3 regions of the Bacillus sp. LH1 genome follow, and region 2 is predicted to be linked to each of the others. Evidence: a T-box and tRNA genes for the amino acid it is inferred to sense, from the RefSeq annotation. Region 2 holds a T-box; the other regions hold tRNA genes.

Region 1 (3,248 bases), 2.6 Mb from region 2:
TCCATTTCAATGGAGGCGTTTTCTTTAGATTGTGAAAGGGATTTTCTTGTGGTTTTTGTCGGTAAGTGAAATTATACCAGCGATTTTTAGAATATATCGACCGTAACTCCAAATATATCAGCGATTATTAAAATTTATCGATCGTAACTCAAATTATATCAGCGATTTTTGCAATATATCGACTTACCGACAAAACTCGACAATACTGACAACATAAAAAAGCTGTCTTCAGTAGATCACAGCTATTGAGAGAAAGCAGCTTCTTCTATATATTATTTATTTTCCACAGTAGCTCCCAGATGCATTTTCATCGGTTTCTCCAAGTGTAGGAGGCTACAGCCATACAGCTGGGGTAAAAGTTCAAGTTGAAGTTAATTCCTTCATATTCATACAGGTCCAAATAATTAACATGATTGTATTTACGGCTCTCTATGTACCCAACTGCAACAGCGAATACTTCATATTTCTTCTATTGCATAAAAAAGCAGACTATCCAAAGTCCATTTTTATACAACAAAAAAGAGATAGCAGATTATGCTATCTCTTTTAGTATGACCCGTACGGGATTCGAACCCGTGTTACCGCCGTGAAAGGGCGGTGTCTTAACCACTTGACCAACGGGCCAGTTCTGGCAGAGAAGAAGGGATTCGAACCCTCGCACCGCGTTCGCGATCTACTCCCTTAGCAGGGGAGCCCCTTGAGCCACTTGGGTACTTCTCTATAAATATGGCTCCGCAGGTAGGACTCGAACCTACGACCGATCGGTTAACAGCCGATAGCTCTACCACTGAGCTACTGCGGAACAATTATGGTGGGCCTAAATGGACTCGAACCATCGACCTCACGCTTATCAGGCGTGCGCTCTAACCAGCTGAGCTATAGGCCCATAATTGAAAAGCGGGTGAAGAGAATCGAACTCTCGACCAGAGCTTGGAAGGCTCTTGTTTTACCACTAAACTACACCCGCATTAAATTGTAAATGGTGAGCCATGAAGGACTCGAACCTTCGACCCTCTGATTAAAAGTCAGATGCTCTACCAACTGAGCTAATGGCTCATTTTGAAAGTGGTGCCGACTAGAGGACTTGAACCCCCAACCTACTGATTACAAGTCAGTTGCTCTACCAATTGAGCTAAGTCGGCTTGCGTTTTCAAAATGGTGGCTCGGGACGGAATCGAACCGCCGACACGAGGATTTTCAGTCCTCTGCTCTACCGAGCCTTTATGTAAAAATGGCGGTCCCGACCTGGGTCGAACCGGCGATCTCCTGCGTGACAGGCAGGCATGTTAACCACTACACCACGGGACCATTTGGTTGCGGGGACAGGATTTGAACCTGCGACCTTCGGGTTATGAGCCCGACGAGCTACCGTGCTGCTCCACCCCGCGATGATAAAATATTTACTTTAGAAAAAATGGAGGAGGTAGAGGGATTCGAACCCCCGCGCGACTCTCGCCGCCTGTCGGTTTTCAAGACCGATCCCTTCAGCCGAACTTGGGTATACCTCCGAGATATATACGTCTAATGGTGGACCTTGTAGGACTCGAACCTACGACCGGACGGTTATGAGCCGTCTGCTCTAACCAGCTGAGCTAAAGGTCCTTTATGGTAGCGGCGGAGGGGATCGAACCCCCGACCTCACGGGTATGAACCGTACGCTCTAGCCAGCTGAGCTACACCGCCATAAATGATATTAATATAAGTGGAGCCTAGCGGGATCGAACCGCTGACCTCCTGCGTGCAAGGCAGGCGCTCTCCCAGCTGAGCTAAGGCCCCATGTTTTTTAGGAATATCGGGAAGACAGGATTTGAACCTGCGACCCCCTGGTCCCAAACCAGGTGCTCTACCAAGCTGAGCCACTTCCCGTTAATAAAAGCGCGCCCGAGAGGAGTCGAACCCCTAACCTCTTGATCCGTAGTCAAACGCTCTATCCAATTGAGCTACGGGCGCATATGGTGCCGAGGGCGGGGGTCGAACCCGCACGGTGGTCACCCACCGCAGGATTTTAAGTCCTGTGCGTCTGCCTGTTCCGCCACCCCGGCATGTCATATTGAAAATTGGAGCGGAAGACGGGATTCGAACCCGCGACCCCAACCTTGGCAAGGTTGTATTCTACCACTGAACTACTTCCGCAAGACATGTATGAGTTATTTAATTAAAAGTGCGGGTGAAGGGAGTCGAACCCCCACGCCAAAGGCGCCAGATCCTAAGTCTGGTGCGTCTGCCAATTCCGCCACACCCGCATATTAATTTATTTAAGAAAAATGGGGCGACTGATGGGAATCGAACCCACGAATGCCGGAGCCACAATCCGGTGCGTTAACCACTTCGCCACAACCGCCATGATTTCTGGTGCCGACTAGAGGACTTGAACCCCCAACCTACTGATTACAAGTCAGTTGCTCTACCAATTGAGCTAAGTCGGCTAAATGGTGGAGGATGACGGGATCGAACCGCCGACCCCCTGCTTGTAAGGCAGGTGCTCTCCCAGCTGAGCTAATCCTCCATTTGCCTGGCAACGTCCTACTCTCACAGGGACAAGGTCCCAACTACCATCGGCGCTAGAGAGCTTAACTTCCGTGTTCGGTATGGGAACGGGTGTGACCTCTCTGCCATCATTACCAGACTGTATTCATTTAAGACAAGAATTATTATAACTCATTTACTTTCGAAAGTCAACAAGTTTTTTATATTCTTTCAAAACTAGATAACATTGCTTCATATTATATGGTTAAGTCCTCGATCTATTAGTATTCGTCAGCTCCACATGTCACCATGCTTCCACCTCGAACCTATCAACCTGATCATCTTTCAGGGATCTTACTAGCTTACGCTATGGGAAATCTCATCTTGAGGGGGGCTTCATGCTTAGATGCTTTCAGCACTTATCCCTTCCGCACATAGCTACCCAGCTATGCCCTTGGCAGAACAACTGGTACACCAGCGGTGCGTCCATCCCGGTCCTCTCGTACTAAGGACAGCTCCTCTCAAATTTCCTACGCCCACGACGGATAGGGACCGAACTGTCTCACGACGTTCTGAACCCAGCTCGCGTACCGCTTTAATGGGCGAACAGCCCAACCCTTGGGACCGACTACAGCCCCAGGATGCGATGAGCCGACATCGAGGTGCCAAACCTCCCCGTCGATGTGGACTCTTGGGGGAGATAAGCCTGTTATCCCCGGGGTAGCTTTTATCCGTTGAGCGATGGCCCTTCCATGCGGAACCACCGGATCACTAAGCCCGAC
Region 2 (3,248 bases):
CTATCATTACGAGAGCTTTTTATCGTATGAAAAATCGTGCGAAAGAAATTTCAATGGTTACTATGATAATTGATTTATATGAAATCTCTTTAAAGTTAAATCCGAAAAATAGTATGGCAGCACAGCGATTTGCGCTATTTTATGAGAATGTAGAGATGAATAAAGAAGCAATAGAGATTCTGCACACGTCACTAGAAAATAAATGGGATTATGACGTAGCGAAGCAACTTGTAAATCTTTTCGTTGAGTGCGAGGAAGAAGATATGTTAAGAGATGCTTTGGAATTAACGAAACAAATGGTTCGAGAACTACCAGATGATTATGATACTCTTCTTCTGCAAGCACAAGTATTTTTTAAAGCAGGGGAAGAAAGAAAAGCAGAAAAGATTATCTTGCAATTAACAGAGCAAACACCGTTTGTAAGTAGAGCATTTCTTGCTTTAGGAGAAATATATCAAAGTCAAGAAAGGTTTGAAGAGGCAATTCATGTATTAGAAAATGCTTCTATACATCATCCAAATGAAACAGCAATTCTTCTTTCTTTAGCATCTTCATATCATGGTGCCGGCCAAACGATAAAGGCAGAAAAAATAACAAATGAAGTATTAATAATTGACGCGAGTGATTTGTTAGCAAGATATGATCGAGCTTGTTATTTAGCACAGTTAAATAGAAATGAAGAGGCGAAGGAAGAGCTTGAATTTGTCCTTCGTGAGGATGAATCGGGATTCTTTGCTGAACTTATTGAGGATGATGAAAATTTAGCAGCATTGCGAGAGTTTGAAAAGTAATTGTATAAGAATAGGGGAAAAAGATAAGGATATATTTTGAATTAGTTGACAATTAGTTGCTAAATGGCATAAAATAACTTTTAACAAAGTATACAAATCTGAAGACGAGAAAGAGTAAAATAGTGAGCTGTTCTCCAGAGAGCCGGTATATTGCTGAAAGCCGGTGTGCAGACGTTATTTGAAAATCATCTCCGAGGAGCCGAGGCTGAAAGTAAGTAAGCCCGGACGGATGTCTACCGTTACAAAGAACACGTATGATAGTACGTTGCTAAGTGCTATTAGTGAAAAAGCTAATAGAATTAGGGTGGTATCGCGGGTAAACCCGTCCCTACTTTATAGGGACGGGTTTTTTGTGTGCTTTAAAATATTCAAAGGAGTGATTGTATATGGAAAAAGTAGATGTAAAAGAATCAGCTGTAGGAAGAGAAATGCGAATTCGCAAACAGTGGAACGAACAAAATATTTTCGAACAATCAATTCAGAATCGAGAAGGCGCACAGTCTTTCGTATTTTATGAAGGACCACCAACGGCGAACGGACTACCGCATGTAGGTCATGCACTTGGACGAACAATTAAAGACTTAGTAGCAAGATATAAAACGATGGCTGGTTATAAAGTGTTAAGAAAAGCAGGATGGGATACACATGGTTTACCTGTAGAATTAGGCGTTGAGAAGCAACTTGGTATTTCTGGTAAACATGAGATCGAAGAATATGGCATTGAACCATTTATTCAAAAGTGTAAAGAGAGTGTTTTCACATATGAGAAGCAGTGGCGCGAATTCACTGAAAGTATTGGTTATTGGGTAGATATGGATGATCCGTATGTAACTTTAAAGAATCCATATATCGAAAGTGTATGGCATATTTTGGGGACAATCCATGAAAAAGGATTGTTATATAAAGGACATAGAGTTTCACCATACTGCCCAAGCTGCCAAACCTCATTGAGCTCACATGAGGTTGCACAAGGGTATAAAACAGTAAAAGATTTAAGTGCAACTGTGAAGTTTAAAGTGAAAGATAGTGAAAATGAGTATTTCTTAGGTTGGACAACGACACCTTGGACACTTCCAGCAAACGTTGCGCTTGCTGTCCATCCAAATATGGAATACGTTAAAGCAAAACAAGAAAGTCATGTATACATTGTTGCGAAAGAACGTGTACAAGAAGTATTAAAAGAGAACTATGAAGTATTATCTGTTCATAAAGGCGAAGAATTATTAAACACATCTTATACAGCGCCATTTCCGATGAAAGAAGTTACAAATGGTTACCGCGTTATTGCAGCAGATTTTGTAACGGGAGATAGTGGTACAGGACTTGTTCATATTGCTCCAGCATATGGAGAGGACGATTATAGAGTTGTTCAAAGTGAAGGATTGTCATTCTTGCACGTTGTAGATGAAAAAGGTGAGTATACAGAGGCAGTACCATTTTTGAAAGGGAAATTTGTAAAAGATTGTGACGTGGATATCGTTCGTTATTTAGCGAAGGAAGGTTTACTGTATCATAAAGAAAAATATGAACATAGCTATCCGCATTGCTGGCGTTGTGATTCACCACTACTTTATTATGCAGGAGAAAGTTGGTTAATCCGAACAACTGCAATTAAAGATACATTTTTACAAAATAATGATTCTGTTACTTGGTATCCGGATCATATGAAACATGGGCGCTTTGGTAAGTTTTTAGAAAATATGGTGGACTGGAATATTAGCCGAAATAGATATTGGGGAACGCCATTGAATGTATGGGAATGTGAAAGTTGTGATCATCAGTTCGCACCGAAAAGCATTGCCGAATTAAGAAAGAATAGTACGAAAGAAACACCAGAAGATTTGGAATTGCATAAGCCTTATGTAGATGAAGTGCAAGTCTGCTGCGGGAAATGCGGAGGCACAATGAATCGTACACCAGAAGTGATTGATGTTTGGTTTGATAGTGGTTCTATGCCATTTGCACAATATCATTACCCATTTGAAAATAAAGAGTTATTTGAAGAGCAGTTTCCAGCGGATGTTATTGCAGAAGGAATTGATCAAACACGCGGCTGGTTTTATAGTTTATTAGCAGTATCAGCACTATATACAGGAAAAGTACCGTATAAACGAGTGTTATCACTAGGGCATGTTTTAGATGAAGTAGGGCAGAAAATGTCTAAAAGCAAAGGAAATGCACTAGATCCAGTTGATTTAGTAGATAAATTTGGTGCAGATGCGCTAAGATGGGCTTTACTTGTTGATAGTGCCCCGTGGAATGCGAAGCGTTTTTCTGAAAGAACAGTACTGGAAGCGAAATCTAAATTTGTAGATACATTAGTCAATGTGTATAGCTTCTACGTTTTATATGCAAATTTAGATGAGTATAATCCCAAAGAAACGTATGATGTAAAGCTTACGAAATTAGACGAATGGGTATTATCAAGATTGCATAGTACAACGAAAAAAGTGAGAA
Region 3 (3,248 bases), 1.4 Mb from region 2:
TTCTTCTTTATATTCAATGCCCTTACAAATATACAGTAATTCTTCACAATAATATGCATGCTGTGGAACTTGTATCATTTCGAAAAATGGCACATAAGATAGTAGCTTTCCAATAAAATGACCATATCGATCCATTACTCCTATCGTCATATGCTCCATCATTTCTTTCATCACATATAAATAATCATCTACATGCGTTGTCTTTAATGGGTCTAAGCGATCGGAAATTTGAGATAATACAGCTCTTTGACATGCTAAAACTGCCTGACTAGGTCCATAATATGATAGGAAATCTGTACACTTACGATATTTCCGTAATAAATCATGTGTATACAAATCATATACAAAAGTATTACAATACATTGCTAAACTCATCATATCACTATTTAATTGCTCTTTTGATAATGATTTCGCTCTCTTGCACATATAAAAGAATGTAAATTCCAATACTTCTTTATGAGATAATAAATGTTTACAATCGGTTATACACTTCTCATTAAATTTAACTCTATCCCAAATTTCAATATCCCTATCTGTCAATTCACCTATACGATATTTAATAATTAAATAATTTAAAGCAACTGATTGCGTCAAAAGATCCCATGTTTCATATTCCAATGAAGTATGAACAAACTCAGCTAATCCTTGCGCTATCATAAAATCATTTGCCTCTTCATACCAACCAATCTCTTGGCATAAGCGAAGAATACGCACTAAAGTTGGAATTTCATCTTTATGAAACTGCGGTAATTTCTTTGCTTTATTCATGCCATATACGATAAATGCCGCTAAATTTTCTTCTTTATAAAATTCTTTCTCTTTCCATACTAATATAGTTCGTTCTTTCCCCTCACCTTTTGGGTGACAAGGTACAAGCAAAGAAAATAATTCAGCGAAATTATTTGGTTCTATATATGTATCTGTAACCAAATTCCAATTTGGATCGCCCTGTACAGCCTTCATATAATTCCCCTTCCCTTTTCATCTATGTAGGAAATATTAATTTATTATCGCACCACTAAAAATTAATATTGTTATATTCAAAATCTCTCATAATACTTATATCTATCAGTATATCATCTTTTCTCTTATTAAAAATTAAGAATAACAAATTTTAAAAAAATGTCGAAATTATTAACCACATACTTATTATATAATGTCTCAGATACATCACGCTAACATATTAGTTTAATCCATATATACTAGAATAATGTATCTGAAATTTATATATAATTTAGCTCTTTATGAGTGACCATTAAACTCTCGGTTAATGAAAGTTTCAATTTACTCTGTACGCTCTGAGATTTCGCTCAAGGCAAATCCAGCTTGATCATCTGCTGATTCCCTTATAGCTAAATCTCCTAGTGCTAACATGCCAATAAGTTGACCACTATCAACTACTGGTAATCGTCTAATTTGATGCTGTGCCATTAGCTCTGTAGCTTTTTCAATAGAATCATTTGGAGAAACTGAGATAATATTTGTTGTCATTACATTTGTAATCTTATTAGATCCAGGATGTTTTTCAGCAATCCCTCGAACGACTAAATCACGATCAGTAACAAGCCCAACAACTTGCTCATTTTCAACAACAGGAATTAATCCAATCGATTCTTCCTTCATTTTTACAGCTGCCTCATATACATTGTCTAGCGGTGTACAATGTACAATATGGGTACTCATTAAGTCTCTCACTCGTGTCATTATGATTTCCTCCTTTTTATACATACCATAGCTTTTCCAAAATTCCTTTATTTATTTCTGGAAAGTAACGTAATAAAAAGGATTAACAAAATAAAAAAGAGCCAGCATAATGCTGACTCTTTTTGGTATGACCCGTACGGGATTCGAACCCGTGTTACCGCCGTGAAAGGGCGGTGTCTTAACCACTTGACCAACGGGCCATGGCTCCGCAGGTAGGACTCGAACCTACGACCGATCGGTTAACAGCCGATAGCTCTACCACTGAGCTACTGCGGAATAATATATGGTGGGCCTAAATGGACTCGAACCATCGACCTCACGCTTATCAGGCGTGCGCTCTAACCAGCTGAGCTATAGGCCCATATACTTTACAGGGGCAGTAGGAATCGAACCCACACTGGAGGTTTTGGAGACCTCAGTTCTACCTTTAAACTATGCCCCTAAATGATGCCGGCTAGAGGACTTGAACCCCCAACCTACTGATTACAAGTCAGTTGCTCTACCAATTGAGCTAAGCCGGCATAAAAAAAATGGTGGCTCGGGACGGAATCGAACCGCCGACACGAGGATTTTCAGTCCTCTGCTCTACCGACTGAGCTACCGAGCCAACATAAATGGCGGTCCCGACCGGGGTCGAACCGGCGATCTCCTGCGTGACAGGCAGGCATGTTAACCACTACACCACGGGACCATTTGGTTGCGGGGACAGGATTTGAACCTGCGACCTTCGGGTTATGAGCCCGACGAGCTACCGTGCTGCTCCACCCCGCGACAATATAAAGTTTTAAAAATGGAGGAGGTAGAGGGATTCGAACCCCCGCGCGACTCTCGCCGCCTGTCGGTTTTCAAGACCGATCCCTTCAGCCGAACTTGGGTATACCTCCATGAAGGAAAAAATAAATATTTTATTATTATATGTCTAAGCCATTAAAGAAAAAATGGAGGAGGTAGAGGGATTCGAACCCCCGCGCGATTCTCACCGCCTGTCGGTTTTCAAGACCGATCCCTTCAGCCGAACTTGGGTATACCTCCGAGACATATATTAAATAAAGTGGAGCCTAGCGGGATCGAACCGCTGACCTCCTGCGTGCAAGGCAGGCGCTCTCCCAGCTGAGCTAAGGCCCCATGTTTTTTGGGAATATCGGGAAGACAGGATTTGAACCTGCGACCCCCTGGTCCCAAACCAGGTGCTCTACCAAGCTGAGCCACTTCCCGTTAATAAAAGCGCGCCCGAGAGGAGTCGAACCCCTAACCTCTTGATCCGTAGTCAAACGCTCTATCCAATTGAGCTACGGGCGCATATGGTGCCGAGGGCGGGGGTCGAACCCGCACGGTGGTCACCCACCGCAGGATTTTAAGTCCTGTGCGTCTGCCTGTTCCGCCACCCCGGCATGTCATATTGAAAATTGGAGCGGAAGACGGGATTCGAACCCGCGACCCCAACCTTGGCAAGGTTGTATTCTACCACTGAACTACTTCCGCAAGACATGTATGAGTTATTTTATTAAAAGTGCGGGTGAAGGGAGTCGAACCCCCACGCCAAA

The links. A T-box is a leader RNA that pairs with one kind of tRNA and senses whether it is charged. The one in region 2 lies ahead of ileS (isoleucine--tRNA ligase), so its partner is inferred to be a tRNA-Ile.
Region 1: it has a tRNA-Ile gene. The T-box ahead of ileS (isoleucine--tRNA ligase) is inferred to sense a tRNA for this amino acid. The anticodon was not compared.
Region 3: it has a tRNA-Ile gene. The T-box ahead of ileS (isoleucine--tRNA ligase) is inferred to sense a tRNA for this amino acid. The anticodon was not compared.

Annotation. Positions count from the first base shown of each region.
Region 1 covers NZ_CM175007.1:4,770,096-4,773,343, forward strand. The annotation lists tRNA gene ACX9TM_RS24685 (tRNA-Glu) at 553-624, opposite strand; tRNA gene ACX9TM_RS24690 (tRNA-Ser) at 630-720, opposite strand; tRNA gene ACX9TM_RS24695 (tRNA-Asn) at 728-802, opposite strand; tRNA gene ACX9TM_RS24700 (tRNA-Ile) at 810-886, opposite strand; tRNA gene ACX9TM_RS24705 (tRNA-Gly) at 897-967, opposite strand; tRNA gene ACX9TM_RS24710 (tRNA-Lys) at 981-1,056, opposite strand; tRNA gene ACX9TM_RS24715 (tRNA-Thr) at 1,067-1,142, opposite strand; tRNA gene ACX9TM_RS24720 (tRNA-Phe) at 1,157-1,220, opposite strand; tRNA gene ACX9TM_RS24725 (tRNA-Asp) at 1,233-1,308, opposite strand; tRNA gene ACX9TM_RS24730 (tRNA-Met) at 1,312-1,388, opposite strand; tRNA gene ACX9TM_RS24735 (tRNA-Ser) at 1,416-1,508, opposite strand; tRNA gene ACX9TM_RS24740 (tRNA-Ile) at 1,526-1,602, opposite strand; tRNA gene ACX9TM_RS24745 (tRNA-Met) at 1,607-1,683, opposite strand; tRNA gene ACX9TM_RS24750 (tRNA-Ala) at 1,704-1,776, opposite strand; tRNA gene ACX9TM_RS24755 (tRNA-Pro) at 1,793-1,866, opposite strand; tRNA gene ACX9TM_RS24760 (tRNA-Arg) at 1,877-1,950, opposite strand; tRNA gene ACX9TM_RS24765 (tRNA-Leu) at 1,954-2,042, opposite strand; tRNA gene ACX9TM_RS24770 (tRNA-Gly) at 2,059-2,133, opposite strand; tRNA gene ACX9TM_RS24775 (tRNA-Leu) at 2,163-2,243, opposite strand; tRNA gene ACX9TM_RS24780 (tRNA-His) at 2,266-2,341, opposite strand; tRNA gene ACX9TM_RS24785 (tRNA-Thr) at 2,351-2,426, opposite strand; tRNA gene ACX9TM_RS24790 (tRNA-Val) at 2,431-2,506, opposite strand; rRNA gene rrf (5S ribosomal RNA) at 2,511-2,626, opposite strand; rRNA gene ACX9TM_RS24800 (23S ribosomal RNA) at 2,728-3,248, opposite strand, start outside.
Region 2 covers NZ_CM175007.1:2,148,716-2,151,963, forward strand. The annotation lists gene ACX9TM_RS11315 (bacteriocin-processing peptidase family protein) at 1-791, shown strand, start outside; T-box leader at 884-1,124, shown strand; gene ileS (isoleucine--tRNA ligase) at 1,178-3,248, shown strand, end outside.
Region 3 covers NZ_CM175007.1:749,751-752,998, reverse strand. The annotation lists gene ACX9TM_RS03860 (DUF3965 domain-containing protein) at 1-963, opposite strand, end outside; gene ACX9TM_RS03855 (CBS domain-containing protein) at 1,285-1,704, opposite strand; tRNA gene ACX9TM_RS03850 (tRNA-Glu) at 1,833-1,904, opposite strand; tRNA gene ACX9TM_RS03845 (tRNA-Asn) at 1,906-1,980, opposite strand; tRNA gene ACX9TM_RS03840 (tRNA-Ile) at 1,989-2,065, opposite strand; tRNA gene ACX9TM_RS03835 (tRNA-Trp) at 2,076-2,146, opposite strand; tRNA gene ACX9TM_RS03830 (tRNA-Thr) at 2,153-2,225, opposite strand; tRNA gene ACX9TM_RS03825 (tRNA-Phe) at 2,236-2,311, opposite strand; tRNA gene ACX9TM_RS03820 (tRNA-Asp) at 2,320-2,395, opposite strand; tRNA gene ACX9TM_RS03815 (tRNA-Met) at 2,399-2,475, opposite strand; tRNA gene ACX9TM_RS03810 (tRNA-Ser) at 2,496-2,588, opposite strand; tRNA gene ACX9TM_RS03805 (tRNA-Ser) at 2,644-2,736, opposite strand; tRNA gene ACX9TM_RS03800 (tRNA-Ala) at 2,757-2,829, opposite strand; tRNA gene ACX9TM_RS03795 (tRNA-Pro) at 2,846-2,919, opposite strand; tRNA gene ACX9TM_RS03790 (tRNA-Arg) at 2,930-3,003, opposite strand; tRNA gene ACX9TM_RS03785 (tRNA-Leu) at 3,007-3,095, opposite strand; tRNA gene ACX9TM_RS03780 (tRNA-Gly) at 3,112-3,186, opposite strand; tRNA gene ACX9TM_RS03775 (tRNA-Leu) at 3,216-3,248, opposite strand, start outside.